DNA from 4 places in the Nocardia sp. NPDC051832 genome. Region 4 is predicted to be linked to each of the others. Evidence: riboswitches for the same ligand, from Rfam matches in the RefSeq annotation. Region 4 holds a riboswitch; each other region holds the start of a gene.
The links. A riboswitch is a leader RNA that binds a small molecule or an ion and turns the genes downstream of it on or off. The one in region 4 is predicted to bind cobalamin.
Positions count from the first base shown of each region.

Region 1 (7,696 bases), on a different contig from region 4:
TGGTGTCGGTCGCCTTCATGAAGGACCCCGCCGACGCGCAGTGGGCCGGCGACGGCGGAATGCGCACCTACCGGGAGAAAGTCGTGCAATACGCGCCGGGTGCGGACCCCACGAACCAGTACACCGCGGTCGGGTGGGCGATGGCGCAGAGCTTCCACAAGACCATGGCGGCGGCGAAATGCCCCACCCGCGAAGGACTCCGGGACGCGGTGCGCGCCCTCGACAATGTCGCCGTCGACCTGCTGCTGCCCGGTATCACCATGAAAACCGGCCCCGGCGACGCGTTCCCGATCGAAGCCATGCGGATCCAGCGGTTCGAGGGCGACCACTGGACGCTGACCGGCGACGTGATCAACACCAGTAAATAGTCCACCCCTGCGGTCGTGGCGCAGTCCGGCGTCACGACCAGCCTGAAATTCAACGATGAGGTTCTCGATGAAATTGCACAGATCAGTAGTGACCGCCGCGCTCGCGGCCGTGGCCCTCGGCGTCAGCGCCGGCGTCACCAACGCCGCGCCCGCGCCGGCTCAGCAGGAGGTGCACTACGAGGTGAGCCGCCAGGGTGACGCCGCGGTGCTGACCACCAGCGACGGCAAACTTTTGACTGTCGGTGATCAGCTCGTCGTGACCGACGCGCAGGACACTCCCGTCGCCGCCGTCCCGCTGACCTACCGCATCGACGCCATGGCGTACCCGATCGCCGCCCGGATCGAGGGCAACACAGCGTTTCTCACCCCGTCCCGGGAAGGCGGCATCCCGGTCGCGGCGGTGCAACCGGCCGACGTGGTCAGCACCGATCAGGCGTTGCACACGGTCGCGGAATCGTTCACCCCGCGCGATCAGGGCGCGCTCGGAGTATTGGCTCAGCGCTTGACCATCGGCGGTTCGATCAGCGCGATCGTCGGCGCTGTGCTCGGTGGCGGCATCGGCTGCTTGGTCGGCGGCGCGGCGGGCGCGACCATCGCCAGCCCCGTCATCGCCCTGCTGCTGCCCTGGGTGGGCGCGACGATCGCCGGTTGCGTCCTCGGCGCGGCCACGCTCGGCGCGGTCGGTGCGATGGTCGGCCTGCTCACCGTCGGCGGACCACTCGCGCTGTTCTCGGCCTACCAGTACTTCTCCACCATCCTGGCCCCGTGCCCGCCGGAACTCCCGGCCTGCAAGGACCCGATGGTGCCCGCACCGCCGAAGTAGCCCCGCCCAGGCTGACGCGCCGGACCGTTCCGCACGGTCCGGCGCGTGCTCGTGTGCCACGGACGCCGGGAGGTGACAAACGTCCAAGCCGCGGCGCGCGGGACGGGTCAGGATGGGGCCATGCATATCGAGAAGATCACACCGAAGCTGGTCGTGGCAGACGCTGACGAGGCGATTCGCTTCTACTGCAAGGTTTTCGGCGCTGTGCCGGGGGAGCGGCACGACGGGGACGGGCGCGTGGTGTTCGCGGAGCTCGAGCTGCCCGGCGGCGTGCTGTTGCAGCTCAAGGACGCCGACACGGTCGACCGGGGCGGGGCCGGAATGCTGCTGAGCGTGATCGTCGACGACCCCGACGGGCTGGCCGAGCAGATGGCCGCGGCCGGCGGCGAGATCGTGTTCGAGGTGGCGGATCAGCCCTACGGAATCCGGCAGGGCCGGGTGCGAGACCCGTTCGGGCACGAGTGGATCGTGGGTGCGCCGCTGATCACCGGCTGAACGGCCGGTGGCCGCGTGCTGCTAGGTTCACTCCCGCAGGGAACACCGGTGCGAATCCGGGGCTGTCCCGCAACTGTGACCGAGGAGCAGACCTTCACTGATGGCCACGACCTTCCTGGGTTGGAAGGCCGAAGGCGAGCGTTGATCCGGGAGCCAGGATACCTGCGCCGTTTCAGGACCGAGCTTCACGAGGATGACGATGCGAGTGCTTACGCGCCGCCGGCCCAGCGCCGCGCGGCTATCCGACCATGCGCCCGGGACCGGGCGACAGCGCCGTTCCCGGGCCGCTGCCGCCCTGGCGGGACTGCTCGCGGTCGCCCTGGTATTCACCGGTTGCGCGGGCGAGAACGACGGCGGCGCGGCGTCTTCCGCGCGCGCCTTGCGCGCCGCCGGTGACGGCACCCTGACGATCTACAACTCCTACAAGATCGCCGGTCTGGACCCGATCGGCACCGGCACGAACTGGCTCTTCGACTGGGGCGTGGCGGAGAATCTGCTCCAGATCACCGAAACCGGCGAGGTCGCGCCGTGGCTGGCGGAGTCCGTCGTCCGCGACGGGGACACCCGCTGGGTCGCGACGCTGCGCAAGGGCGTCACCTTCCAGAACGGCAAGCCGGTCGACGCCCCGGCGGTGGCCGCGGCGCTGAGCCGGCAGATCGCCCGATCCGCCGCGGCCCGGGTGTATCTCGACCAGGCGACGACGGTGACCGCCGACGGCGAGAAGGTCGTGATCACGACGCCGGCGCCGAACGCGATGGTGCCCGCCGCGCTCGCGGCGCGGGACAACTCCTTACAGATCTACGACGTCGCCGCGATGGACGCCGCGGGCGGCGACTCGGCCAAGATCGTGGGCGCCGGTGCGTATTCGGGCCCGTACGCGATCACCGCGTGGACGCCGGACAACCTCGTGCTCGCCCCCTACCAGAAGCACTGGGAGGGAACGCCGCCGCTGAAGGGGATCACCGTGCGAGTCGTGCCCGACGAGCAGGCCCGCCTGGCAGGTGTGCGCAGCGGCGAGGCCGATATGGCGTTCTACCCGTCGACGTCGGCCAAGCTGGAACTGAAGGGGGACAAGGACATGCATGTGCTGTCCTCGGAACTCGCGTTGCAGTCGCTGCTGGTGGAGATGAACCTGAAAGCCGGAATCTTCACCGATACCGCTGTGCGCAAGGCGTTCACCGCGGCGATCGACTACCGGGGCATCGCCGCCGACGTCGGCAATGGCCAGTTCGCGGCGGCCACCGGCCTGTACCCGCCCACCATGTCGTTCGCGGTGGACAGTCAGGTGCACGACCTGAACGAGGCGAAACGTCTGCTCGACACCGCGGGCTGGGTGCCGGGCGGGGACGGCATCCGGTCCAAGGACGGCCGGCGGCTGGTGGTGCGCTTCGTGACCCAGGCTCAGGGCCCGGAGACCAACGATGTCGCGATCGCGATGCAGGACCAGGTCGCGCGCGCCGGTTTCGAGCTGCGCATCGACAACGCCGAGGACTCCGCCGCGGTGAAGAAGGATCCGGGCGCGTGGGAATCGTCGGTGGCGCTGAGTGGTTCGCTCTCGGGCACCGCCGACCCGATCCAGCCGTACCTGGTGCGCTGGACCACCGGTGGTTCCTCGAACGCGCAGGGCGTGGCGAACCCGGAGATCGACGCGATCGGCGCACAGTTGCGCGGCGAGTTCGATACCGCGCGCCGCGACGCGCTGCTCGAGCGGGCGCAGCAGATCCTGGTGCGGGAGCAGGCCTATGTGGTCGCGGGCACCTTCAAGTACTTCACCGTGGTGACGGGTCCGGAGTGGGCCGACTACCGGGTGTCGAGCGTGCGCAGGCACCTCACCAGCCAGACCGGCAAATAGCGCGGCGATGCGAGTATTCGTCCTGGCGCGCCGCCGGGTCGTCGAAGCACTGCTGACCTTGCTCGGCGCCAGCGTGCTGATCTGGGCCCTGATGCCGTTGGCTCCGGGCGACCCCGCGCGCATGATCCTTGTCGCACAGGGTGTTCCGGAGCCACCGCCCGAGCAGATCAGCGCGCTGGAGCAGACGCTGCACCTGGACCAGCCGGTGCCCGTGCAGTACGCGCACTGGGTGTGGGGTGTGCTGCGCGGCGATCTGGGGCTGTCGTTCGTGTCGGGGCGGCCGGTGTCGGGCGAGTTCGCCGACCGGCTGCCCGCGACGCTGACCTTGGCGGTCACCTCGCTGGTGCTCGCGCTGGCCCTGTCGGTCGCGCTCGGGGTGCTCGCGGCCCGGTATCCCCGGCGCTGGCCCGATCACGGCACCCGGTGGCTGGCGCTGGTGTTCGCCTCGGTGCCCGGATTCGTGGTGGCAATGTTGCTGATTCAGGTGTTCGTGGTCGGAATGGGCGTCGGCAAGGCCGCGCTGGACGGCACCTGGCGGCAGGTGTGGCTGCCCGCGATCTGCCTGGCGGTCGGCCTGTCCGACAGCTGGTCGCGGCTGCTGCGGGCGAATCTGCTCGGGTTCACGGAGTCGCCGACCGCCGCCGTGCTGCGTGCGCGCGGCGCTTCCCGGTGGCGGATCCTCTGGCGGCACGGGCTACCCAACAGTGCGGTGCCCTCGCTGCACGCTCTCGCCGTCGGGACCGCCGTGCTCATCGGCGGGGCGACGGTCGTCGAGACGGTCTTCACCTGGCCGGGGCTGGGTTCGTACGTGGTCACGGCGGTGAAGACGCGGGATCTTCCGGTGATCCAGGCGTTCACGGTGTTCGCCACGGCGAGCTATGTGCTCACCAGTCTCGCCGCCGACCTGTTGTCCGCGGTGATCGATCGACGGATCGCGGTGCCCGCGTGAATCGCCGGTCCGTGTCGCAGCTACCGCCGGATCGCGGTGCCCGTGTGCATCGATGGTGGTGGCGGCAGGTACTGCCGAATCGTGGTGCCCGCGTGGGTTGCTGGTCGTCGCGGCAGGTACTGCCGAATCGCGGTGCCCGCGCGAATCGCTCGCCTTGGCTGCGTCGGCCGCTGAAACGCAGTACGCCGAGGGCGGCCCGTGTTCGTCTCACGGGGTCCGTGCGTGCCGGGGCCGTGCTGCTGGGTCTGTTGCTGGTACTCGCGATCGTGGGGCCGCTGCTGGCGCAGTACCCGCCGAACGAGCCGCATTACGGGGACAAGCTGGTCGCACCGAGTACCGAATACTGGCTGGGGACAGACCAGTACGGCCGGGACCAGTTCTCGCGGGTGCTGAACGGGTTGCGGCTGTCGCTGCTGTCGGCGTTCCTCGTGCTGGCGGGGTCGGCGACGATCAGCCTGCTCGTCGGGCTGGGCGCCGGGCTCTACGGCGGCCGGCCCGACCGGGCGGTGTCCCGGGTGATCGACGTCGTCCTGGCCATCCCGGGACTCGTCCTGGCGCTGGCCGTGGTCGGTCTGCTCGGCCCCGGCTATCTGAATCTGCTACTGGCACTGGTGATCGCGAGCTGGGCGGCCGACGCTCGCGTCGCACGGGCGCTGACCTTGGCGGCGCGCACCCGGCCCTATGTGATCGCCGCGCGGGTGGCGGGCGTGAGCAGGCCCGCGATCGGGGTGCGGCACCTGCTGCCCGCCGTGCTCGGCCCCTTTCTGATCGTGGCCACGCTGCGACTCGGCGGCATCGTGGTGGCCTTGGCCGGATTGTCGTTCCTCGGTCTCGGCGTGCAGATGCCGGAAGCGGAACTGGGCGCGATGCTGGGTGACGCGCGCCGATTCCTCACGGCCGCACCGTGGTTGCTGATCGCACCCGCGGTGGCGATCCTGGCGATGGCGGCGGCGGCGAATCTGCTCGCGGAAGGTGCGCGAGACCGGGTCGCTGACTCGCGGGATCGGCTCGAAGGTGCGCGAGACCGGGTCGCGGGCTCGCCGGACCGGCTCGGGAGCGAGCGATGAACGCGCCGATCGCGGAGCTCCGAGGGCTGACAGTCGCGTATCCGGGGTCCGCGCCGGTGCTGCGCGAGGTCTCGCTGACCGTGCGGCGTAGCGAGACGGTGGCGGTGGTGGGGGCGAGCGGGAGCGGTAAGACCACTCTCATCCGCGCGCTGCTCGGCACCCTCGACGACACGGCGCGCGTCGACGGCACGGTCCTCATCGACGGTGTCGCACTGGCGGGGAAGGACTTTCGCGCGGTGCGCGGCACCGTGCTCGGCTATGTCAGCCAGGACCCGTTCGCCGCGATGGATCCGATCATGTCGGTGGGTACCAATATCGCCCAGGCGTGGCGCATCGCGCGGCGGCCGGTGCCCGAGGGCCGGATCGTCGCCGACCTCGCCGCGGTCGACATCACCGACCCGGCGACCCGCGTCCGGCAGCGACCGCATACCTGGTCCGGCGGCATGTTGCAGCGCGGTTCGGTGACCACTGCGCGGGCCCTCGATCCGGCGCTGGTGCTGGCCGACGAACCGACCTCGGCGCTGGATGAGGCCAACGCCCATCGCGTCATGGCCGCGTTGACCGACGGTGCCGCGGCGCTGCTGATCGTCAGCCACGACCGGCGGCTGGTCGAGCAGTACGCCGATCGGGTGTATCTCGTCGAGGACGGCACCGTCGTCGAATCGAGTGCGGTGACTCCGGTTGTCGCGCACCACGTTCCGGCCCGTAAGCCGGTGCCGGCGGCCGCACCGATCCTACGGGCGCATGGCGTGACGAAGCGGTATCCGTCCGGAGCCGGTTCGGCGGCAACTGATCTCGAGGTTCGCCGTGGTGAGATCGTGGGGCTCGCCGGGCCGTCCGGGGCCGGGAAGAGCACGCTGCTGCGGGTGCTGGCCGGGGTCGAACCGCCCAGTGCCGGACGTCTGGTCTGGGCGGGCCGGGACGGACCGCCACCGCCAGGAAGCGTGGGTGTGGTGTTCCAGAACGCGATGGGCAGCCTCGATCCGCGTCGGCCGATCTATCGCAGCATTACCGAGCCGTTGCAGCCGCGGCTGCGCAGCCGGCTGCGCCGGGCCGACGCGCTGGCCGTCGCCCGGACTGCCCTGGAGCGCGTGGGATTGGGCGCTATCGATCCCGGGCGCTACCCGCGCGAGCTTTCCGGTGGTCAGGCGCAACGCGTGGCGCTGGCCCGGGCGCTGGCCGGGGATGTGCGGTTGCTGCTGGCGGACGAGCCGACCGCGTCGCTCGACGAGTCCGCCGCCGCCCGGATCATGACGATCCTGCGTGAGCTCGCCGACGACGGGATGGCGATCGTGCTGGTCTCGCATTCCGAGCGCGTCTTGGGCGAGCTGGCCGACACCGTGGTCAGGATCGAGCCGATCGAGGAGCTGCCCACGGTGCGATGACCGCGTCGGCGAACAGCCGCAGACTGGTGCGCACGGCGGCCGTGGCCGGACCGGCCGGTTGGACGTTGCACAGGAATTCGGTCGCGTCCGGCACCACGAGGTCGCGCTGGATCGCGGCCCGCACCTCGGTGCCGGTGCCGAGATAGCCGTGCCCGGTGTCGACGTAGTCGCGGGCGGTGAAGCCGGGCGGGAACCGGCCCGCGTCGATCGAACTCGCGACCCAGCGTTCGATGCCCGGCCGCATGTGCTCGAACGCGGTCGCGGCGGAATCCGCGCACAGCACCGACCGGGACACGCCGACGCGCGGTGTGCGCCCGGCGGCCTCTTGCGCGGCACGGTATTTCGCGACCCGCTCGGCCGCTATCTCGTCCCGCGGGCCCTGCGGGGACGAGGTCCGCCCGGTGAGCACGCCGAGGTCGAGTTCCGCGGCGAGGTCGAACCCGGATTCGGAGGCGGTCCCGATCCAGAGCCGGTCGCGCAGCCCCGGCGCCGCCGGCACCAGATCGCTGTCCGGGCCGAAGGCCGCGAGCAGGTGGTGCAGTGTCTCGGTGAACCGTTCGTGCCGGTGCTCGTGATCCCGGCCGAACCGCGCGGCGGTCGGCGCGTCCGCGCCCGCGCCGAGCCCGAGTTCGAGCCGGCCGCCGCTGAGCGCGTCCACCGTCGCCGCGTCCTCGGCCAGCCGGATCGGGTCCTCCAGGGACCCGATCACCACCGCCGTTCCCAAACGAATCCGGCTGGTGCGCTGCGCGATAGCCGC
Region 1 is NZ_JBFAYL010000005.1:372,073-379,768, forward strand. Features, by position in the region: gene AB0M14_RS31180 (ABC transporter substrate-binding protein) at 1-368, shown strand, start outside; gene AB0M14_RS31185 (hypothetical protein) at 436-1,191, shown strand; gene AB0M14_RS31190 (VOC family protein) at 1,312-1,686, shown strand; cobalamin riboswitch at 1,683-1,871, shown strand; gene AB0M14_RS31195 (ABC transporter substrate-binding protein) at 1,886-3,538, shown strand; gene AB0M14_RS31200 (ABC transporter permease) at 3,546-4,487, shown strand; gene AB0M14_RS31205 (ABC transporter permease) at 4,706-5,554, shown strand; gene AB0M14_RS31210 (ATP-binding cassette domain-containing protein) at 5,551-6,939, shown strand; gene AB0M14_RS31215 (LLM class flavin-dependent oxidoreductase) at 6,899-7,696, opposite strand, start outside.
Region 1: it holds a riboswitch for cobalamin, as region 4 does, so the genes downstream of both, AB0M14_RS31195 (ABC transporter substrate-binding protein) here and AB0M14_RS03795 (CbtB-domain containing protein) in region 4, are expected to answer to the same signal.

Region 2 (7,696 bases), on a different contig from region 4:
CCTTCCACGCGGCCGGCCGGGTCGGCTGGTTCACCGCGCAGTGGGAGGGCGGCGGGCTCGCCCTGATCGGGCTCGGTATCAGCACAGCCGGATTGGCGGCCCTGGAGATCTGGGCGCCCGGGCTGGGCGGTGCGGCGCAGGCCGGCGCGGTCCTGGCGCTGACCGCCGCGGTCGGCGGGCTGCGGTTCCTCGCGCTGCGCGGCCTGGTCTTCTGACAGCAAAGACTAAAAGCCCCGGTTCCATCGGAACCGGGGCTTTCTTTCGGTCTCAGCCGCGCCGCTCGGCGAGGCGGGCGAGCAGGCGCTTGTGCACCAGCGGCGGCAGCATGTCGGCGACATCCCCGCCGTAGGCCGCCACTTCCTTGACCAGCGAACTGGACAGGTAGCTGTACACGGGATTGGTGGCGACGAAGAAGGTGTCCACACCGGTGAGCTTCTTGTTCATCTGCGCCATCTGCAACTCATAACCGAAGTCGTTGCCGTCGCGCAGCCCCTTCACGATCGCGCCGATCCCCTCCTGCTTGGCGAAATCCACGGTCAGCCCCTGCCACGAAGCCACCCGCACATTCGGCAACTCCGCGGTGGCCTCCCGAATCATCTCCATCCGTTCCTCGACGGTGAACATGCCCTGCTTCTTCGGATTGACCGACACGGTCACCACGACTTCGTCGAATTGCGCCGCCGCCCTGGTGAATACGTCGAGATGCCCATTGGTGACCGGGTCGAAGGACCCGGGGCACAGTGCTCCAGCCATGACTGGACGCTACCGCGCTTTCCCCGCGAACCGAACGCCGGGACCCGGCCGGCTAGCCCGCGTCGAATTCGGCGAGTTCGATTCGGGTCTCGCCGTATTTGCGGGGCTTGGCGGCGGTATAGCCGGGCGGCCAGGTGATTTCGGGTGAGCGGATGGAGCGCTCGACAATGACGAGGGCGTCGGGGGCGAGCCATTTGTGGTCGGCGAGGAGGCGCAGGTCGGTGGTCACCGCTTCGGTGTCGACATCGTAGGGCGGGTCGGAGAAGACGAGGTCGTATTCGCCGGCGCCGCCGCGTTGCAGGACCGAGGCGACGGTGCCCTGGCGGAGTTCGGCGCCGGGGAGGGCCAGGTCGGTGATGTTGCCCGCGACGATCGCGGCGGCCTTGCGGTCGGATTCGACGAGCAGGGCGTGGGCGGCGCCGCGGGAGAGGGCTTCCAGGCCCAGGGCGCCGGAGCCCGCGTAGAGGTCGAGGACGCGGACGCCCTCGAGATCCAGACGGGCGTCGATGGCGCTGAAGAGGGCCTCGCGCACCCGGTCCGAGGTGGGCCGGGTGCCGGCGGGCGGTACCCGGAGGCGCCGCCCGCCCGCTGCTCCCGCGACGATGCGCGTCATTCGGCGGCAGCCCCCGTGACCGCCAGTTCGACCAGCAGGTCACCGCCTTCGACCTGCTGCACCTTGGCGATGGCGACCCGCGCGACGGTGCCGGCGCGGGGTGCGGTGATCGCGGCCTCCATCTTCATCGCCTCGATGGTGCCGATGGTGTCGCCGGCGGCGACCGCGTCGCCTTCGGACACCGCCAGGGTGACGACACCGGCGAACGGCGCGGCGAGGTGGGCGGGGTTGGTCTTGTCGGCCTTCTCCGCGACCGGGACGTCACTGGCGATAGACCGGTCCCGCACCGCGACGGGGCGGAGCTGGCCGTTGAGAATGCACATGACGGTGCGCATGCCGCGCTCGTCGGGCTCGGAGATCGCTTCCAAGCCGATGAGCAGCGTGACGCCCTTCTCCAGCTGAACCCGATGCTCCTCGCCGTGGCGCAGGCCGTAGAAGAACTGGTTGGCCGACAGCCCGGAGGTGTCGCCGTACTTCTCGCGGTGCGCCTCGAATTCGGCGGTCGGGCCGGCGAACAGCAACCGGTTCAGGGTGCTGCGCCGCTCCAGCGAGCTGCCCGCCAGACCCGCCTCGTCCGCCGCGGAGAGTTCGGTTTCCGGCTTGGCGGGACCGCGGCCGGAGAGGGCCTTGGTGCGGAACGGTTCCGGCCAGCCACCGGCCGGGGTGCCGAGTTCGCCACGCAGGAAACCGATTACCGAATCGGGGATGTCGTAGCGGGCCGGGTCGGCGGCGAACTCCTCGACGCTGACACCGGTGCCGACCAGCGCCAGCGCGAGGTCACCGACCACCTTCGAGGACGGGGTGACCTTGACAAGGCGACCCAGAAGGCGGTCTGCCGCAGCGTATTTCGCTTCGACCTCTTCGAACTGGTCCCCCAGGCCCAGTGCGATGGCCTGCTGGCGCAGGTTCGAGAGCTGACCGCCGGGGATCTCGTGGGTGTAGACCCGCCCGGTCGGCGCGGGGAGCCCGGATTCGAAGGGCGCGTAGACCTTTCGCAGCGCCTCCCAGTACGGCTCCAGATCGCACACATTCTGCAAGTCCAGGCCGGTATCGAATTCACTGTGCGCGGCGGCGGCCACGATCGCCGACAACGCGGGCTGGCTGGTGGTGCCCGCCATCGCGGCGCTGGCCCCGTCGACCGCGTCCGCGCCCGCCTGCCACGCGGCCAGATAAGTCGCCAACTGCCCGCCCGGGGTGTCATGGGTGTGCACGTGCACCGGCAGATCGAAGTTACTACGCAGGGCGGTAACGAGTTTCGCGGCCGCGGGGGCGCGCAGCAGACCGGCCATGTCCTTGATCGCGAGCACATGCGCGCCCGCGTCGACGATCTGCTCGGCCAGCTTCAGGTAGTAGTCCAGGGTGTAGAGGGTTTCGTTCGGGTTCGACAGGTCACCGGTGTAGCTCAACGCGACCTCGGCCAGGGTGGTGCCGGTTTCGCGGACCGCGTCGATGGCCGGGCGCATCTGGTCGACGTTGTTGAGCGCGTCGAAGATGCGGAAGATGTCGATACCGGTCGCCGCGGCCTCGGAAACGAAAGCCCGCGTGACCTTTTCGGGGTACGGGGTGTAGCCGACGGTGTTGCGGCCACGCAACAGCATCTGCAAGTTGATGTTCGGCACCGCCTCACGCAGCGCGGCCAACCGCTCCCACGGATCCTCATACAGGAAGCGCAGCGCCACGTCATAGGTCGCCCCGCCCCAGCATTCGATGGACAGCAGCTCCGGGGTCATCCGGGCGACGTGCCCAGCCACGGCGATGAGCCCGCTGGTCCGCACCCGCGTCGCCAGCAAGGACTGGTGCGCGTCGCGGAAGGTGGTGTCGGTGACCCCGACCGCCTTCTGCTCCCGCAACGCCTGCGCGAACCCGTCCGGACCCAAACGCAGCAGCTTCTGCCGCGAACCGTCCGGCGGCGGCACGCTCAAATCGATGGCGGGCAGCTTGTCGTGCGGATACACCGTGCTGCGACGCTCACCGTGCGGCTTGTTGACGGTGATGTCGGCCAGATAGTTGAGGATCTTGGTGCCACGGTCCGCGGACCCGCGGGAGGTCAGCAGCTGCGGGCGTTCGTCGATGAACGAGGTGGTGACCCGGCCGGCCTTGAAGTCCGGATCGTCGAGCACCGCGAGCAGGAACGGGATGTTGGTCGTGACGCCGCGGATCCGGAACTCCGCGAGGGCGCGCCGAGCCCGGGCCGCCGCCGCGGGCAGGTCCCGGCCGCGGCAGGTCAGCTTCACCAGCATCGAGTCGAAGTAGGCGCCGATCTCCGCGCCCAGGTTCGCGCCGCCGTCCAGGCGGATGCCCGCGCCGCCCGGCGTGCGATAGGCGGTGATCCGCCCGGTGTCGGGGCGGAAACCGTTGGCCGGATCCTCGGTGGTGATCCGGCACTGCAGCGCCGCACCCCGGATGGACACCGAATCCTGGCTCAGGCCAAGCTCTTCCAGCGACTGCCCGGCGGCGATACGCAACTGCGACTGCACCAGGTCGACGTCGGTGATCTCCTCGGTCACCGTGTGCTCGACCTGGATGCGCGGGTTCATCTCGATGAAAACGTGGTTACCGCGCTCATCGAGCAAGAACTCCACGGTGCCCGCGCAGCTGTAACCGATCTGGCGAGCGAAGGCGACCGCGTCGTTGCAGATCCGCTCGCGCAGCGCCGGATCCAGATTCGGCGCGGGAGCGAGCTCGATGACCTTCTGATGGCGGCGCTGCACCGAGCAGTCACGCTCGAACAAATGCATGACATTGCCGTGCTGATCGGCCAGGATCTGCACCTCGATATGACGCGGATTCACCACCGCCTGCTCGAGGAAGACCGTCGGATCACCGAAAGCCGATTCCGCCTCGCGCGAGGCCGCCTCGATCGATTCGCGCAGCTGTTCGGGCGCGGCGACCCGGCGCATACCGCGCCCGCCACCGCCCGCGACGGCCTTCACGAAGATCGGGTACTCGAGCTGTTCGGAGGCGGTCAGCAGCTCATCGATGTCGGCCGACGGCGCGCTGGACTTCAGCACCGGCAGCCCGGCGGCCTTGGCCGCCTCGATGGCGGTGGCCTTGTTGCCCGCCATCTCCAGCACCTCGGCCGAGGGGCCGATGAAGGTGATGCCCTCGCGGGCGCACGCGGCGGCCAGGTCGGGGTTCTCGGAGAGGAAGCCGTAACCGGGATAGATCGCGTCGGCGCCGGCGGACTTGGCCGCGTCGATGATCGCGTCGATGGACAGGTAGGCCCGGACCGGGTGTCCCTGCTCACCGATCTGGTAGGACTCGGCAGCCTTCAGACGATGGACCGAATTGCGGTCCTCGTAGGGAAAGACGGCGACCGTCCCGATGCCCAGTTCGTAGGCCGCGCGGAAGGCGCGGATGGCGATTTCGCCGCGATTGGCAACCAAGACTTTCGAGAACATTGACCCAAGGTACCTGGCGCAGAGCACAGCTCCGACACGGATACGGGCTTCGCAGTCATCTTCACAACCGGGCCTAGCACGGTTGCGAAGTTGCGGAAATCGTGGCGTCACATTTCCGTGCCCGGTGTCCGGAATATTTGCGGCGCGGCTTATGCTGGACAACGCAGCTGGTTTCTCCAGTGCGCGACGAGTTGGAGCCCCGACGTCACGCATCGGAGTCGAGATCTTTCCGGTACACCGGGGATCGAGAGGGAACCCGGTGAGAATCCGGGACTGTCCCGCAGCGGTATGCAGGAACGACCGCCGTCAACCAAGCACTGGAGTGATCCGGGAAGCGACGGCCAGTAGGTGAGCCCCCCACCCCGGGGGTCGGCCAGAAGGCCCGTGCCCGCAAGTCCGAAGACCTGCCAGTTGTGCCGGATACGCCGTATCCGGCGGCCACCGCCTCGTGGAATGGGCGCGCGGACCACCAGTGCAGACATCTTCGGGCTCCCCTACGGCCCGTGCGATGTCTCCCGGTGCTGCCCGCCCGAATGGCGATGGTTCACGACCGACACAGCACTGGAGCACAATCGTGACTGTCAAATCTCCTTTCACCGCAACGGTTCTCGGGCTTCCGCGAGTGGGACCTCGTCGGGAACTCAAACGCGCCACCGAGTCCTACTGGGCCGGGCGTTTGGACGCCTCCGGCCTGCACGGGGTCGCAGCGGACCTGCGCCGCCGGCAGTACGCCGAATTGGCCGCCGCCGGAATCGATTCGGTGCCCGTGGGCACCTTCTCCTACTACGACCAGATGCTCGATACCGCGGTACTGCTCGGCGCGTTGCCGCCGCGGGTCGCCGGTCTCGCGGATCCGCTGGACCGGTACTTCGCCGCCGCGCGCGGTACCGACACCATCGAGCCGCTGGAAATGACCAAGTGGTTCGACACCAACTACCACTATCTGGTGCCCGAAATCGGTGCGGACACCGTGTTCTCGCTGCACCCGGAGAAACTGCTGAGCGAGCTGGCCGAGGCGATCGCGCTCGGCGTTCCGGCCCGGCCGGTGGTGATCGGGCCGCTCACCTTCCTGAAGCTGGCGAAGGCGACCGGCGGCGCGGTGCTGGATCGGCTCGACGAGCTGGTGCCGCTGTACCGGGAATTGCTGCGGCAGCTGGCCGCCGCGGGTGCGCAGTGGGTGCAGATCGACGAGCCGGTGCTGGTCACCGATCTCGATGACGCCGAAATCGAGCTGGTGCGAAGCACTTACAGCGCGCTGTCGGCCGGCGACGATCGCCCGGCGATCCTGGTCGCCACCTACTTCGGGCAGCCGCGGGCGGCGCTGAGCGCGCTGGCGGACACCGATATCGAGGGCGTCGCAGTCGATTTCACCGCCGCCGAGCCCGCCGAGGTGGTGGCGGTGCCCGCGCTGGCCGGCAAGCTGCTGGTCGCCGGTGTGGTCGACGGACGCAATGTCTGGCGCACCGACCTCGATCGGGCGCTGGCGTCGCTGGGCACCGTGCTCGGTTCCGCGGCGGCGGTCGCGGTGTCGACCTCCTGCTCGCTGCTGCACGTGCCCTACACCCTGGCCGTCGAAGCCGGCCTGGACGACCAGCTGCGGTCCTGGCTGGCCTTCGGCGCGGAGAAGGTCGCCGAGGTGCGGCTGCTCGCCACCGCGCTGCAATCGGGCACGGAGGCGGTCGCCGCCGAATTGGCCACGGTCCGTGCGGCGCTGGACACCCGGCGCAACGATCCGCGACTGGCCGACCCGCAGGTGCGGGCCCGGCTGGCGGCGCTCGACGCGGATGCCGACCGGCGCACACCGGCCGACGAACGCCGCGCGCTGCAAGCCGCGCACCTGGACCTGCCCAGCCTGCCGACCACCACGATCGGCTCCTACCCGCAGACCTCGGCGATCCGGGTGGCCCGCGCGCTGCTGCGCAAGGGCCAGATCGACCAGGCCGAGTACGTCCGCCGGATGCGCGCCGAAATCGCCGATGTCATCACGCTGCAGGAGAAGCTGGGCCTGGACGTCCTGGTGCACGGCGAGCCGGAACGCAACGACATGGTGCAGTACTTCGCCGAGCAGCTCGACGGTTTCGCCGCCACCGAACTGGGCTGGGTGCAGTCCTACGGCACCCGCTGCGTGCGCCCGCCGATCCTGTTCGGCGACGTGTCCCGGCGCGAGCCGATGACCGTCGACTGGATCACCTACGCGCAGTCGCTCACCGGCAAGCCGGTCAAGGGCATGCTCACCGGCCCGGTGACCATTCTGGCCTGGTCGTTCGTGCGCGACGATCAGCCGCTGGCCGACTCGGCCGCACAGGTCGCGCTGGCGATCCGCGACGAAACGGTGGACCTGGAGGCGGCGGGCATCCGCATCGTCCAGGTCGACGAGCCCGCCCTGCGCGAGCTGCTGCCGCTGCGCGCCGCCGATCAGCCCGGCTACCTGGACTGGTCGGTGCGGGCCTTCCGCCTGGCCACCTCCGGCGTGGCCGACACCACCCAGGTCCACACCCATCTCTGCTATTCGGAGTTCGGTGAGGTCATCGACGCGATCGCGGGCCTGGACGCCGACGTGACCTCGATCGAGGCCGCGCGCTCGCACATGGAGGTGCTCGACGACCTCAACGCGGCGGGCTTCGACCTGGGTGTCGGGCCGGGCGTGTACGACATCCACTCGCCGCGGGTGCCGAGCGTCGAGGAGATCACCGCCTCGCTGCGAGCGGCGCTGAAAGCCGTTCCCGCCGAGCGGCTCTGGGTGAATCCGGACTGCGGGCTCAAGACCCGCGGGCCGGTCGAGGTGGAAGCGTCGCTGCGCAATATGGTCGCGGCCGCGCACGCCGTTCGCTGATCCGGGCGACCGGCCGCAGGGCGCCTGCGGCCGGTCCGTTCCCGCGTTGCGGGCTTGATTATGACTGACTGGTCATTCATAATCAGAGGCATGCCG
Region 2 is NZ_JBFAYL010000002.1:296,827-304,522, reverse strand. Features, by position in the region: gene AB0M14_RS11150 (GtrA family protein) at 1-215, shown strand, start outside; gene coaD (pantetheine-phosphate adenylyltransferase) at 268-753, opposite strand; gene rsmD (16S rRNA (guanine(966)-N(2))-methyltransferase RsmD) at 806-1,366, opposite strand; gene AB0M14_RS11135 (pyruvate carboxylase) at 1,363-4,767, opposite strand; cobalamin riboswitch at 4,981-5,194, shown strand; gene metE (5-methyltetrahydropteroyltriglutamate--homocysteine S-methyltransferase) at 5,342-7,600, shown strand; gene AB0M14_RS11125 (TetR/AcrR family transcriptional regulator) at 7,691-7,696, shown strand, end outside.
Region 2: it holds a riboswitch for cobalamin, as region 4 does, so the genes downstream of both, metE (5-methyltetrahydropteroyltriglutamate--homocysteine S-methyltransferase) here and AB0M14_RS03795 (CbtB-domain containing protein) in region 4, are expected to answer to the same signal.

Region 3 (7,696 bases), on a different contig from region 4:
ATGCCGCAACGCGCCTGGCGTTCCCGGAGGCGAATTCTGGAGATCCCTGTACGATGTCTCCGCTAGCTACCTGCTAGCGAATCTCGACCAGTTCCAGCCCTGCCAGGAGTCCGATTCGAGGTCGGCGCGAATCGCGGCGGCGATCTGGCTGCGCCGGGGTTCGGGCATGCGCTCGAGGGCGGACAGTGCGTCGGGGGACAGGCTGCTCAGATAGTCGAGATCGAGGTCCGTTTTCACCTCGCGGCCACCGGTTGTCTCGACGGTCTTGCCGGACAGCCAGCGCTCGATATTCTGTTCGGCGATAAGGCCTTCCGGGTTTACGCACGCCAGAAGCAACAGGGTCGAGGCGGCCGCGCCGACCGCGGCGCGCGGCACCCAGTGGCGGCGCAACCGCACCAGGCTGGCCAGTACCAGCAGGTAGACGAATCCGACCCAGAGCTCGAAAACCTCTACCAGCAAACGCAATACGGTGAATCCGTACGCCTGTTGATAAGTCCACATGCGGTGCAGTGCGGAGGCGACGATCACCAGGGTGAGCACGCTGACCGCCGAGATCAGGATTCGCAGCCAGCGCCGTGCGGCCGCGGATTCCTGTGCGGCCCAAGTCTGTACGGCCGCGATGACGGCGAGAGTGAGCATGCTGACGATGGACAGCTGCCAGAACCCGCTGCGCGCGTATTCCGCGTAGGTCAACCCGGACGTGCGCTGCACATACCCGTTCCCGCCGAAGAGCACCGCCAGCTGAGTGGCTACGAAGACCGTGAACAACACCGTCAGCGCGCCGAGCGGCAACGCCCACTCCAGCCGCGACCAGCGCCGCCGAATGATCCGCGCGGCAACGGAATGCGATTCTCCGGCCGGGAGCGGCGGGGCGGCCAAGAGGTACAGCGCACCGGCGACAGCGAGCGCCGCGACGGTGCCGACGAACACCCAGCGCGCCCCCGTAGCGCCGTCGAACTGCGGTGTCACGCTGTCGATGAGTCGCGCGAACACCGCGTCCGCCCCGGCCAGCAACGGAATGAACACCGCCAGCAACACGACGGTCACCAGCGCCGACCATCCCACCCGCTGCGCCGCGGAGGACTTGCGCGCCGGCAGCCGCTGGATCCCGTGGTACAGCCACGGCATCGACTCGAACGCCGACACCGGGACCGCGATCAGGTCGTACATCAGCCCATTCGCGGACCGCCGCACCACAGCCAGCGATACGGTCACCGCCGCACCCAGCGCGCACAGCACGAACAACCACTCCGCCGCGCGCACCGCGCCGACGGCCAGGAGTCCCACCGTGATCGCTGTCCACCACGCCACACCTGGCCAGCGCCGCGGCGACTTCTCGCCCGGCGATGTGTCTTCCGCTGTCGCACTCGGGGATTCATCCGGTGCCTCGGCGGGCGCGCGACGGGCCATGCGGTCGACGGTGTACACCGCGCCGATGCCTGCCACACCGGCCAGAACCCAGCCGAGCCCCGGCCGATCGAGCGGGACGAGCACCGCGGCCGCGATGCCCGCGAGCACGATCGCCAGGAGCGCACCACGTGGCATGGGCACACGCACCGACTTCGGTGGGAGGCGCTGTGGCGGTCGTATTACCGGGTTAGTGCGCTTCGGCTGGAACGGGCCGCCGACGGGCGCTGCGGCGATGCCTACGATCGGCGACGGGACGCTCCAGGGCGAAGGCGGGGTCTCGGCGGATGTCGCTGCCCTGTCGCCGTCGGTGTTGGGTTCCGGCGTCTGCGCCACCTCCGAGCCGCCATCCGCTGCGGGCGCAGGCGAGCTTGGCGTAGCTGAACTCTCTGTATCCAGCTGGTCGAGCGGGCTCGGTTCTGGTTCTGCCGCAGCGGGATCCGCTGCCTCGAGGCTCTCGGCTGCCGCCGCCCGGGGTGCGAGGCGTTGAATCGGCAGGACCGGTGGGCGTTTGCGCTTGGGGCGAAGTGGCGGCGCCGAGGCCGAACTATCAGCGGAGTCGGGCGAAGAGTCGGACATCGGTGCTCTCTGTTTGATCATGGATCCGGGTGCGGACAATGCTTTTGATCTAAGTCGGCACCCGTGGAGAATTTGTGACGTTGCCGCGCGGACCTGGTGGCAATCGGGCTCATCGCATCCTCGTTGCCGGTGCGGCGGTTCGGCCGCTGTAGGGTCGGTACCCGGCGTAGGGAACACCGGTGCGAATCCGGGGCTGTCCCGCAACTGTCACCGGGGAGCAATCCGCCGATTCATGGTCACGACCTGCCCAGGTTGGAAGGCCGGCGGAGGTGTGTCGATCCGGGAGCCAGGATACCTGCGCCGGAGGTATCGGGATCCACCCACGAGGATGGCAATGAACAACTACACATCGGATCGGCCTGGTCTCGGCCGCCGGAAGTTCCTGCTGGGCAGTGCGGGAGCGTTCGGCGCTGTCGTGCTGGGCGGAATGATGACGGGCTGCGGCTCCGAAAGCGGACCGGCGGGTGCGCCGCTGGGTCCACCGCGGACGGGCGGGCGCTTGCGCTCGGTGATCGCCGGACGGTCGGCGAGCGCGGACGTCCTGGACCCGCATCAGGCCGGCAGTTCGGCCGGCGGCGCCGTGTCCAAGAACGTGTGGGACAAGCTGGTTGCCTACAACAACGACCTGACGTTGCGGTACCGGCTGGCCCGGTCGCTGGAGCCGAACGCCGACGGCAGCGAGTGGCGCATCAACCTGCGCCCGGGCGTGGTGTTCAGTGACGGCACCCCGCTGACCGCGCGCGATGTGCTGTGGAGCTTCCAGCGGATGCTCGATCCGGCCAAGAAGTCCTCCGGAGATCTCTCGGTGGTCGACATGTCGCGCACCCGCGCCGACGGCGACCTCGGCGTGGTGGTGTCGATGAAATCACCGCTGGCGGACTTCGGTTCGGTGCTGGCGGGCTGGTACTGCTACATCGTCAAGGACGGCACCGGCGTCATCGACGGCTCGGCGCTGCCGGTGGGCACCGGACCGTTCGCGCTGGCGCGCTGGTCACCCGGCGACCGAACCCTGTTGCGGCGCAACGAGCGGTACTGGGACGGGGCGGTGCTGCTGGATGAGGTCGAGATCATCCAGATCGCCGAGACCGAAGCCCGGATGAACGCCTTCCTGTCCGGGGAAGCCGATGTCGCGCACGAGATCTCGTACTTGCAGGCGCGCACGCTGTCGAGCGATCCGAACACCACCGTGGTGGTTCCGCCCGCCGGTTTGATGGGCGCGTTCCAGATGCGGGTGGACACCGCGCCTTTCGATGATCCGCGGGTGCGGCAGGCGATGCGGCTGGCGGTGGATCGGCAGGCCATGGTCGACTCGGTGTATTACGGCTACGCCGAGGTCGGCAACGACATCTACGGCAAGGGCGCGCCGTTCTATCACGACACCCTGCCGCAGCGGTCCTACGATCCGCAGCGGGCGCGGGAACTGTTGCGCGAGGCCGGCAAAGAGAACCTGACGGTGACGCTGCCCACGGCCGACGGTATGCCGGGCATGCTCGAGGCGGCCACCTTGTACGCCGAGCACGCCAAGGCCGCCGGTATCACCATCAAGCTGGAATCGGTCCCGGCCGACACCTACTTCTCTCAGGTCAGCGGCAAGGCGGCGCTGTCCCACATCGGCTGGTGGAACTACAGTCTCGACTACTTCTACGGCCAGACGATGACCAGCGCGTCACCCAGCAACGGCACCGGCTGGCGGCGGCCCGGCTGGGACGCCACCTTCGCTCAGGCCCGCGCCGCCATGGATCCGCGGCGCCGCACCGAGCTGTATCGGCAACTGCAGGAAGAACTCTGGAACGAGGGCGGCTACATCCTGCACAGCTTCGCCAAGCGACCCGATGCGGCGAAGAATCATGTGGGCGGCGTGCGCAACGGCGTGCCCGGCACCGACGACTGGGCGAATTACGCGACCACCTGGCTCGCCGAGCAGTGATCCGCCGGTCGTGATCGCCTATGTCGTGCGGCGCGTCGGCGGCGGCATCGGAGTGCTGTTCGCCGTCGCGCTGGTCGTTTTCGTGTTGTTCGAGGCGCTGGATTCCGATGCGGCGACGGTCATCCTGTCGCGCGCGGGCGGCGGCGATCCCACCCCGGAGCAGCTGGCGGCGCTGCGCACCGAACTGGGCCTGGACCGGCCCGCGCCGGTGCGTTTCGCGGACTGGCTGATCGCCTTCGGGCAGGGCGATTTCGGGAACTCGCTGATCTCGGGCCGCCCGGTCGCAGATGTGCTGCTCGGGCGCGCCACCAATAGCGTTGCGCTCGCGCTGATCACCGCCGCACTCTTGATCCCGGCGTCGCTCGTGCTCGGTCTGCTGGCGGGCGCACGCGCCGGCTCCCGGACCGACCGGGTCATCAGTGTGGGCGCGCTCGCCGCGGAATCGGTGCCCTCCTTCGTCTTCGGTGTACTGCTGGTTGCGACAGTGTCGCTGTCGCTGCATCTGCTGCCCGCGGTCTCACTGCTGCCGACCGGCGCGAGTGTGTGGGGCCGTCCGGAGATCCTGGTGCTGCCGGTGGCGTGCCTGCTGATCGGGCTGGCGCCGCATCCGGTGCGGATGGTGCGGGCGCAGACCGCCGAGGTCATGGCCAGTCCGTACATCAAGACGGTGCGGCTCAACGGGATCGGCGGCCCGCGACTGATGCTGCGCCATGTCGCCCCCAATGCGGTGTCGGCGTCGATTCACCCGCTCGCGGGCTCGGTGGTCGGATTGATCGGCGGGGTCGCGGTCGTGGAGACGCTGTTCTCCTATCCGGGCTTGTCGCAGGAGTTGTTGCGGGCCATCGAGGCTCGCGACTTTCCGTTCGTGCAGTCGGCCGCCGTGCTGCTGGCGGCGGTGGGGATCGTGGTCTATCTGCTCGCCGATCTGCTCACCCTGCTGGTGAGTCCGCGGGCGCGGCAGGTAGCGGTGGGGGACCGGATATGAGGGGCCGCGGCAAGATCCGATCCGTCTGGTTGATGATCACCGTCGCACTGCTGCTCCTGGTGGTCTCGGGCCCGATCCTCGCGCCCTATTCGCCGACCGCGGCGACGGCGCCGCCGTTCCAGCCGCCCTCGGCCCGGCATCTCCTCGGCACCGATGTGGTCGGACGGGATGTGGCGTCGCGGGTGCTGCACGGCGGGCTGCCGCTGCTGTCGATCGCCGGGGTGGCGCTGGTCGTCGCGTACGCGCTGGGGCTGGGGCTGGGCCTGATCGCCGGATTGCGCCGTGGGTGGGACCACTGGATCATGCGTCCGGTCGACGCGATCACGGTGGTGCCGTGGTTCCTGCTGCTCGCGGTGATCGCCACCGCGATGGGCGCGGGGCCCGCCGCGATCGTCGTGACCGCGGCACTGGCGTCGGTGCCCTGGATCATTCGCATCGTGCGCACCTGTGTGCTCGAACTCGCCTCGACCGGCTATGTCGAATCAGCCCGTGCCCGAGGCGAACCGCTGTGGCGGCTGGCGCTGGTCGAGGTGCTGCCGAACCTGCGGGGCGTGGTGCTCGCCGATGCGGGCGTGCGGATGTCCGCGACGATTTCGCTGGTCGCGGTGAGCGGATTCCTCGGGCTGGGGCTGCGCCCGCCCGCACCCGACTGGGCGTTGATGATCACCGAGAACCGGCCCGGATTCGGTCTGCAACCGTGGTCGGTGCTCGCCCCGGCGCTGTTGATCATGGTGCTGGTGGTCTCGGTCAATATGGTTACCGACCGGGCCTTCGGCGCCGATCACCGCGAGACGAAGCATCGGCCGGTGGACTTCTCCGATGCGGAGTCGGGGCTGTCCGTGGCGGGACTCACGGTCCGGGATCAGGCCGGAACCATTGTCCTGGAAGATATTTCGCTGCATCTGCCGCAAGGTGAGAGTGTCGCGGTAGTCGGCCCGTCCGGAGCAGGTAAGACGACCTTCGCGTTGGCGGTGCTGGGCGCGCTGCCGCACGGCCTGTCCGCCGCGGGTTCGGTGCGCATCGGCAAAGGCGTCAGCCGCCGCACCGTCGGCTATGTCCCGCAGGACCCCGCGACCGGACTCAACCCGGCGCTGCGCATCGGCACCGCCTTGCGCGAAATCGCCAGGCTCCACGGCACTGTCGACGACATCGCGGCGACCTTGCAGCGAGTTGACCTGCCCAGCGATGCCCAGTTCCAGCGCAGGTTTCCGCACGAGCTGTCCGGTGGCCAGCAACAGCGCGTCCTCCTGGCGCTGGCGCTACTCGGCGACCCGGCCCTGCTGGTGCTCGACGAGCCGACCACCGGATTGGATGCGCGCACCCGAGTTCACCTGGTGGCGACGCTCCGCCGGATCCGGCGTGACACCTCGACCACGCTGCTCGTGATCACCCACGACCTGGCGACGGTGGAATCGCTGGTCGACCATGTGCTCACCTTGGATCAAGGCAGGGTGTCAGCCCTGGGCACGCCCGAAACACCCGGTGCGGCAACCGAGTTCCGGGAACCACGCCCCGAAGTGGCCGAGCCGTCGATGCTTCAGACCGAGCCGCCGATACTCCGGACCGAGCCGTCAATAGTTCGGGCCGAGCGGCAACTGTTTCGGGTCGAGCGCCTCACGCTGGCACATGGGCGCAGAGGGCGGCCGGTCGTGGAGGGACTGTCGTTCACGTTGCGGCCCGGCGAATGTCTCGCCCTCACCGGCAGATCCGGCGCGGGCAAAACCACAGTGGCTCGCGCCCTGTCCGGTCTGCATGTCCCGGCGGCCGGAGTCGTCGAATTGGACGGCACGCCAATGCATTCCCGAGTCGATCGGCGGCCACTGGAGCATCGCCGTGCGGTGCAGCTGATTTTCCAGAACCCGGCGACCTCGCTCAACCCGTCCTATCGGATCGGTAGCCAGATCGCCCGGCCACTGCGCCTGCTGCACGGCATGACCAGCAAGGCTGTCGACCAACAGACCCGGGAGCTCCTGGCTGGGGTGGGCTTGGACCCCGAATTGGCGGCACGGCGTCCCGGCCGATTGTCCGGCGGCCAGCAACAGCGGGCTGCCATCGCCCGCGCCCTCGCCGCCGAACCCCGCATCCTGATCTGCGACGAGATCACCTCCGCCCTCGACCCGGCAACCCAGGACATGGTGCTGGACCTGCTCGACGGCCTCCGCCGAAAAGGTTTGGCGCTCATCGTGATCAGCCATCAGGACAGAGTGATCGACCGCCTCGCCGATACGGTCTTGCACCTCCCAGCGGAAGCGGCCGTATCGGTCTGAAGACATCGGCAATATCGGCGCAGCTGAGCGCTAGAGGCTGGCCACTTTGGCCTGGCCGGTGATGACGTTGTCCGCGCTGTCGACGAGCGCGATACGCACCTGCACCTGCTGTCCGGGCGAAAGCTGCGCCCCGTTCAGCAGCACCACAGTGTTGTGACGATTTCCATCGCAGGTGAGCCCGCCCTGGACGCCCGTGGCGGAGGGGCGTTCGGCGTCGGGCGCGCCGACCATCGCCTTGACGGCGGTCACGCCGGCCGCGGCGTCACAGCTGTAATCGACCGCGATATTGGCCTGGCCGAGGGCGGTGGCGTTGATGCTGTTATCGGCGAGAGCGGGGGCGGCGGTGGTGATGACGGCCGCCCCCGTCGCCGCGAAGAGGGTCAGGAATAGGGCCGGACGGCGGAAGCTCTGGATTGTTGCCATGGATCTTGTTCCTCCTGAGTTAGCGGAAGCAGATCGTGGAACACCGCCATCCATGGTGCCACTACTTACTTGAACCGCTTCGCGATCAGGTCCAGGGTCGCCATGGAG
Region 3 is NZ_JBFAYL010000003.1:1,666,257-1,673,952, forward strand. Features, by position in the region: gene AB0M14_RS25470 (DUF4173 domain-containing protein) at 67-1,545, opposite strand; cobalamin riboswitch at 2,116-2,304, shown strand; gene AB0M14_RS25475 (ABC transporter substrate-binding protein) at 2,321-3,913, shown strand; gene AB0M14_RS25480 (ABC transporter permease) at 3,924-4,898, shown strand; gene AB0M14_RS25485 (ATP-binding cassette domain-containing protein) at 4,931-7,165, shown strand; gene AB0M14_RS25490 (hypothetical protein) at 7,196-7,588, opposite strand; gene AB0M14_RS25495 (ABC transporter substrate-binding protein) at 7,654-7,696, opposite strand, start outside.
Region 3: it holds a riboswitch for cobalamin, as region 4 does, so the genes downstream of both, AB0M14_RS25475 (ABC transporter substrate-binding protein) here and AB0M14_RS03795 (CbtB-domain containing protein) in region 4, are expected to answer to the same signal.

Region 4 (7,696 bases):
TCTACGGCTTCCTCGGCCCGAACGGGGCGGGGAAGACGACCACGTTGCGCATGCTGGTCGGCCTGATCCGCCCGAGCGCGGGCTCCGCGACGGTACTCGGACGGGCGCCGGGCGATCCGGATGTGCTGCGGCGCATCGGCGTACTCATCGAAGGCCCCGGCTTCTATCCGTATCTCTCCGGCCGCGACAACCTGCGCGTGCTGGCGAAATACCGCGGTCTCGGCCGCGCCGACGTCGAGGACGCGCTCGACCGGGTCGGCCTGGCCGCCCGCGCCGACGACAAATTCCGCACCTACTCGCTCGGAATGAAGCAGCGCCTCGGCGTCGGCGCGGCCCTGCTCGGTCATCCCGACCTGCTGATCCTGGACGAACCGACCAACGGCCTGGACCCGGCGGGCATGGCCGAGATGCGCGAGCTCATCACCGCGCTCGCCGGCGACGGCCACACCGTGCTGCTGTCCAGTCACATGCTCAGCGAGGTACAGGAGATCTGCGACCGGGTCGGGGTGATCTCCGGCGGCACGTTGCGCACCGAAGCCACGGTGTCCGAATTGCGTGGCGCGGCTTCGGTTCTGGTGCGTGCGGAGCCGCTGGAACTGGCCTTCCCCGCGGTGCGGGACGCCCTGGGCGGCAACGCGCTGCTGACCTCCGGCGGAATTCGCGTGGACGCGGGTCCGGACACGGCGCCCGAGGTGGCGCGTGCGGTCGTCGCGGCCGGCGCGGACCTGCTGGAACTGCGGGTCGACGAGAAATCCCTGGAAGAAGTCTTTTTCGAGCTGACCGAATTGGAGACGGTGAAATGAGAGATCTCCTGGCGAGCACCAGAGCGGAAATGCTGCGGCTGCGGAAATGGCCGGCGTTCTGGATCATTCTCGGCACCTGGATTCTGCTGAATCTGACCTTCAGCTATCTGTTCAACTATCTGGCCTACACCGGCGGCGAGCAGAGCGCGATGTCGGACAATCTCCCGAAAGACGTTCTGCTGCAACAGATGTTGCCCGCGGCGGTGCCGGAGGTGTTCACCCAGGGCATGGCGATGTTCGGCGGTGCGCTGATGCTGATTCTCGGGGCGCTGGTACTGGGCAGCGGCTACGGGTGGGGTACCTGGAAAACGGTGCTGACCCAGGGGCCGTCGCGGAGCGCCGCGATCGGCGGGGTGGTGGCGAGCCTGGCCGCGGTGGTTGTGTCGCTGGTGCTTGTGGCCTTCCTGGCCGACCTGGCGGTGGCCGCGCTCATCGCGGTGTCGCAGTCGCAGTCGCTCGCGCTGCCGGCGCTGACCGCGTCGCTGCACGGAATTCTCACCGGCGTGCTGATTCTCGGAATGTGGACGCTCGCGGGAGCGTTGATCGGCACCGTCGCCCGCGGACCCGCGCTGGCGGTCGGCTTGGGCCTGGTGTGGGTGCTGGTGGTGGAGAACCTGCTGCGGGGCGTCTCGGGTCTCTTCGGACCGCTGGAGACGGTGACCGATCATCTGCCCGGTTCCGCCGCGGGTTCGCTGGCGGGGGCGATGCGCACCGTGGACGGGCCGGCGACCCCGGGGGTGCTCGACCTGCTTTCCCGTAGTGAATCACTGGTTGTGCTGAGCGTCTACCTCATGGTGTTCACGGTGGGGACCATGTGGCTGGTCCGGCGCCGGGACCTCGTCTGAGCGCATCCGAAAACCGCTGGCGGCCAGGCTGTCAGCGGTTTTCGCCGAGTACCCGATGGGCAAGCCGCTGGAGCCCGGCGATGATCTCCGCGTTGCCGAGACCGCGTTCGCGCTGGTTCAGATAGACCTCGGCGGCCAACGGCGCGAGCAAGGGCTCGACCAGCGAATCCGCCTCCGGCACACCGGCTTCGCGCAGCAGCGCGAGCACGTGCACCCGCCAGAACTGGTAGGCCCCGGTGCCGAATCGGGCGCTGCCGATTTCGGCGCCGAGCACGAGATGCGCGTGGCCGTCCAGTAATTCGACCATCGCGGCGTAGAACGCGGCGAGCCGTCCGGCGGGCGGTGCGCCCGGTCCGAGCGGCGGGTCGCCACGCAGCAGCCGTTCCTGGAGGACGCGCTCGTGCTCGTCCAGCAGCGGCACCGCGATCGCCCCGATGTTCGGGAACCGCCGGTACAGCGTGCCCCGGCCGACGCCGGCGGCCTTGGCGATGTCGTCCATGGTCACCGTGCGGGGATCGCGCGCGGCGAACAGCTCCGCCGCCGCGGCGAGGATCTTGCCCCGGTTGCGGGCCGCGTCCGCCCGCTCGATCGGCGCGGAGTCGCCAGTCGAGGCGAGCATGTTGCGATCCGCTGGGTGCATAGCGTTCACCGTAACCTCCGGAATAAGTGGACACAATGTCCGGTTCTGCTCTAGCGTAAGCATCAAACGGACACAGTGTCCACTTATGGAGGATCTTATGACCGCCCTGTTGCACCTCGACGCCAGCGCCCGCCGCAACTCCCTCAGCCGCGAACTCGGTGCCGCCTTCGTCGCGGCCTGGCGGGCCGAGCACCCGGACGGCCAGTACCGTTACCGCGACCTCGCGGCCGATCCGGTTCCGTTCATCGACGAGGCCTGGACCGAACTCTGCGATCGCGTATTGGCCAACGGCGCAACAGATCTGGATCGGCTGGCGGAGCTGGCCGAGACCCCGGCCCAGCGCGCCGCCTGGGCGATCGTCGAGCCGCTGCTCGCCGAGGTACGCGCCGCCGATGTCGTTCTCATCGGAACCCCGATGTACAACTACTCGATCCCCGCGAGCCTCAAAGCTTGGCTGGACCAGATCACGTTCCCGCGAATGTCGTTGGCCCCCACTCGTTTCGTGGTCGCCGGCGCCCGCGGCGGCGCCTACGCGCCGGGCGCTCCGAAGGAACGCTTCGACTATCAAGAGCGCTACCTGCGCGACTTCTTCGCGGGGCACTTCGCCGTCGAGGACGCCGTTTTCCTCAACGCCGAACTGGCCAACTCGCGCCAGGATCCGCTGCTCGCGCACCTGCGCGTGCAGCACGACGATTCCTACCGGACCGCGCTGGCGACGGCCCAGCGGCTGGGCAAGGAGTATTGAGATGAGCTGGATCGTCCTCGGTCTCGCCGGACTGGTGGAGATCATCTGGTCGCAGAGCATCAAACCGACCGAGAACTTCACCCGGCCGCTGCCCACGCTGGTCTGCTTCGTGCTCGGCGCGTTCGCGGTGTACCTGCTCTCGCGAGCCATGCAGACCCTGCCCGTCGGCACCGCCTACGCGGTCTTCACCGGCATCGGCGCGCTCGGCGCGATCGGGCTCGGCGTGCTGGTGCACCGGGATCCGCTCAGTGCGGGCCGAATGCTTTCCCTGGCACTGATTCTCGGCGGCATCGTGCTGGCCCGGGTCACCAATCCCGAGTGATGAGTAGGGTCGGTCGAATGGATCAGCCAGTTCGGATACCGGATCTGTCCGACCGACCGCACCAGCTCACCGTCGAACGGGTGATGGCGGCGTCCCCGGGCCTGCTCTACGCGGCCCTGACGCAAGGCTTCGACATCTGGTTCGCCGCGCCCGGCTCGGTGCTGATGAAGCCCGAGGTGAACGTGCCGTTCTTCTTCGAAACCGAGGTCGAGGGTAAACGCAGCCCGCATTACGGCCGCTTCCTACGGTTACAACCGGAACGCCTCGTCGAATTGACCTGGGTCACCGGGGCGGGCGGTACCGAGGGCGCCGAAACCGTGGTCAGCATCGAGTTCGTGCACCAGCCGCGCGGTATCCGGCTTCGCTTGCGGCACTCCGGATTTCCGAACGAGGCGGCGCGCGATCGGCACCTGACGGCGTGGCCGCTGGTGCTGGAACAGCTCGACCGCCGTACCGCTCCGTGAGCTCAGCGCCCGGAGTAGGTTCGTTGCCGACAGATCGAATCATCTGAAAGGACCGTGATGCCAACACGTACCGCGCGCACCGCTTGGACCGGCGGACTGCAGGACGGCTCGGGGCAGGTCGACCTGGCCAGCTCCGGCGTCGGCAAGTTCGACGTGTCGTTCCCGAAGCGTTCGGCGGACAACGCCGACGGCACGACCAGCCCGGAAGAGCTCATCGCCGCCGCGCACTCGTCGTGCTTCGCGATGGCGCTCTCGGCGCAGATCGCCAACGCGGGCGGGACGCCGGAGAGCCTGGACGTGACCGCCGATGTCACCCTGGGCCCGGACCCGGCCGGCGGCTTCCGGATCACCGCCATCAAGCTGACGGTGCGCGGCCGGGTGTCGGGTCTGGACGCCGACGGGTTCGCCGCCGCCGCTGCCGCCGCCAAGGCCGGCTGCCCGGTGAGCAAGGCCCTGGCGGGCGTGGACACCATCTCGCTCGACGCGGCCCTCGCGTAAACCACACCGCCGCTTGGTTCTTCGCGTCCCGGCCCGATCCGGTACGCGAGGAGCCATGCGGCCGGTTCAGGCGCGGAAGTAGGGGCGGGCGGTGCGGTGGTACATCGCGGGGATCGCGATGAGGACCGCCGCCACGTGGATGGCGCGGAGGATCGCGATACCGACGCCGCTGGCGGTGATCCCGTCGAACAGGTCGGCGAAGTCGTCGGCGGACAGCACGGCGCGAATCGGCTCGATCAGCAGCGAGGCGAGGCCGAGGACGCCGATGCCGAAGGTCAGCGCGATACGGGCCCAGCGGTCGCCGTGCGTCATCCGGATGGCCACGGCCAGCACCACCAGGTAGATCGTGGCGCGCAGGGCGAGGCCGGTCGCGAGCCCGCCCAGATCGGTGTCCGAGCGCTCCAGCAGCAGCGCGGCTTGTGCGAGCGCTTCGGCGACGCCGGCGAGCAGCGCGGCGACGAGCGCCCCGAACGCCAGCGAGACCGCGCGGGGCGCCCGCGCGGGTTCCCGGATCGGTGCGAGCGAAAGGTTTTCGGGCCAAACGGAAAAGGCAGTGCCGGTCATGAGACCGACACTGCCCGTGGTGTTCTGGTTCCGGATCAGCCTGCGGTAGCGGCCGGTTCCCGTACCTGGGTATTACCGCGCGCCGCGAATTCGGTCAGTGCGGCGAAGCCGAGGCCGAGCGCTGCCCACAGGGTCGCGGTCTGGGTCAGCGAAGCCACCCGGAATTGCCACAGCAGACTCGGCGGGAAGTCCGCTTTCACCTCGTCCACACCGGGCAGCAGCACGTAGCCGAGCGTGGTGAGCAGCACGAACGCCGCGACACCGGCGATCAGGCGCAGGGTGTCGGGCTGGGCCGAAAGGAGCTTGTACACATAGGTACCGGCCCCGACCGCCGCCAATCCGAGCAGCACCGCGGCCACCCAGAGCAGGGTGCGGTTGTTGATCGTGTCCGGGTCACCCACCGCCGGCGGGTTCGCGGGGTACTTGAAGAACGGCACCGCGACGATGGCCAGCCAACCGCCGACCGCCAGCGCGAGCGCCAGCCGGGGACCGGTCGTCGAGCTGTAGCGCCGTGCGACATTCGCGACACTCGCGAAAATGGCGCCGAGCGCGAGCCCGGCGAGGCCGAGCGCCAGGAACTGGCCGCCCTTCTGACCATCGCGGCTGACCAGGGGTTCTTCCTCGTCACCGTGTGAATGGCCACCGGCCTCGCCCGGCGCCTCGGCGGCAGCGGCGGCTTCCTCGATAGCGATCGCGGCGTCGATCTTGGGTTCGCCGACGAAGTAGCCCACCGTGGCGGCCAGCAGACCGGCGATCAAACCGGCCAGCAGGCCACGAAGCAGCAGGGTTTTGAAGTTCTCGCTCAGTGGCACGGAAGCCCCAGCAGATGACGTCCGTCGTGCATCAGCTCATGCATGAACATCCCGCTGCGCGAGATGGCTCCCTGATCGAAACCGACCAGGTAGAGCGTGAGCAGTGCGAGCAGGACGACACCCACCGTGACGAGCACGGTTGCCAGCGAATCGGTTGCCCGGCTGGGGGTATGCGCGATAGCCATACGAGTTCCTCCTAGGGATACGCGTCCCCATCGAGTGTTCCGTGCGATGGGTGCCGGCGTCTGGCTTTCCGGCACCTCGGAGAACTCGGTGCGTGGATCACAGTGGCGCGACCGCTCCGGTTTCACACCGGAATTACCGCATCACCCTCGCGTCTGTCCCTCGAACTGTGACAGCCCGAGGCAGGTGCCGTCAACCGGCGTATCCGACATCTGGGAACGCGCTCAGGATTTGGGGGAAACGTCCATGACCACCTCGAACTCCAGCAGCGCGGCGCCGGTCGACACCGGCTTCTTGTCGCCGCTGCCCGCATGCGCGGCGCGCGCCGGGCCGTCCCGCCAGGCCGCGAAGGACTCCTCGGAATCCCACTGGGTGACAACGAAATACCGGTTGTCCCCGGAGACGGGACGCAGCAGCTGGAAGCCGAGGAACCCGGGCGACCCCTCCACCGCGTGCGCGCGATGGGCGAACCGCTTCTCCAATTCGGGGCCCGCGCCCTCCGGAACCTCGATCGCGTTGATCTTCACGACAGCCATGGCCCGAGTCTAAGCCCGGTCGGCGTCAGGACGCCGCCACGCGCAAATGCGGCAGAATGCGGGGTCGGCGTCAGGACGCCTCCAAGGGTTTATGCGGCAGAATGCGGCTGGTGTTGTATGACGAGGGCGGGGCCGGGGTGCCGATTCTGCTGCTGCATGGGTTGATGGGTAGTGCGCGGACGTGGGGGGACCATCTGGATTGGTTGCGCGGGTATGGGCACGTTTACACCTTCGACGCGGCTGGGCACGGTCGGCCGACGCCGGCGGAGCTGACTACCGAAGCTTTCGTAACCGATCTGACGGCGGCGACGGCGAGCATTGCCGAGCCGATGGTGGTAGTCGGGCATTCGATGGGCGGGCTGCACGGGTGGGTGTTCGCCGCGCAACATCCCGAGCGGGTGCGCGCGCTGGTGGTCGAGGACATCGCTCCCGATTTCCAGGGCCGTACCGCGGCGGATTGGGCCGCCATGATCGAGGCTTGGCCGCAGCCGTTCCCGGATGCCGACGCCATGCTCGACTTCTTCGGGCCGGTCGCGGGCCGGTATTTCTTGAACTCCTTCGAGCACGGGCCCGACGGCTACCGATTACACGGCTCGGTCAGCACTTTCCGCGATATCTCCGAAGAGTGGGGCACTCGGGACTTCTGGACCGAATGGCGCTCGGTACGGGCTCCGGTGCTGCTGCTGGAAGGTGAATTCACCATCACTCCGCCAGGACAGATGCGCGAAATGGCGGACACCAATCCGAACGCCAGCTACACCTTGGTCCCGGACGCCGGGCACCTGGTCCACGACGACCAGCCCGAGGTCTACCGCGCCGAAGTCGAGGCATTCCTCAACCGCGTCCTCTGACCTCGGCGTTCGGCCGGGACCAGGCGGATCAGGAAACCGGGCCGCCTTCCCCGGCCAGCGCGAACAACCCATCCTCGGTCTGCTCGATCAGACCATCGACCAGCAGCGAATCCAGCGCCCGATCGCGCTGGCCCGGGTCCCGCGTCCACGCCAGATCCAGCCGCACCCGCTCCACCGGCCCGCTGGAATCCCGCAGCACATCCAGCAGCCGCCCACGGGCCTGCCGGTCGGTGCCCTCGTACTTCTGCACCCGGCGCACCACCTGCGACGCGGGCCGCCCGGCCTCGACCCAGGCGCAGCGCGGCAGCGGGCACCCTGAGCATTCCGGGCTGCGCGCTGTGCACACCGTCGCCCCGAGCTCCATCAGCGCGGCGGAGAACTTCGCGGCCCGGTCGATCTCGATCGGCAGCAGCGCCTCGGTCTCGGGCAGATC
Region 4 is NZ_JBFAYL010000001.1:886,683-894,378, reverse strand. Features, by position in the region: gene AB0M14_RS03840 (ABC transporter ATP-binding protein) at 1-803, shown strand, start outside; gene AB0M14_RS03835 (ABC transporter permease) at 800-1,648, shown strand; gene AB0M14_RS03830 (helix-turn-helix domain-containing protein) at 1,680-2,288, opposite strand; gene AB0M14_RS03825 (NAD(P)H-dependent oxidoreductase) at 2,386-3,033, shown strand; gene AB0M14_RS03820 (multidrug efflux SMR transporter) at 3,035-3,355, shown strand; gene AB0M14_RS03815 (SRPBCC domain-containing protein) at 3,373-3,819, shown strand; gene AB0M14_RS03810 (OsmC family peroxiredoxin) at 3,877-4,317, shown strand; gene AB0M14_RS03805 (hypothetical protein) at 4,384-4,881, opposite strand; gene AB0M14_RS03800 (CbtA family protein) at 4,917-5,693, opposite strand; gene AB0M14_RS03795 (CbtB-domain containing protein) at 5,684-5,878, opposite strand; cobalamin riboswitch at 5,912-6,069, opposite strand; gene AB0M14_RS03790 (antibiotic biosynthesis monooxygenase) at 6,101-6,412, opposite strand; gene AB0M14_RS03785 (alpha/beta hydrolase) at 6,523-7,263, shown strand; gene AB0M14_RS03780 (A/G-specific adenine glycosylase) at 7,292-7,696, opposite strand, start outside.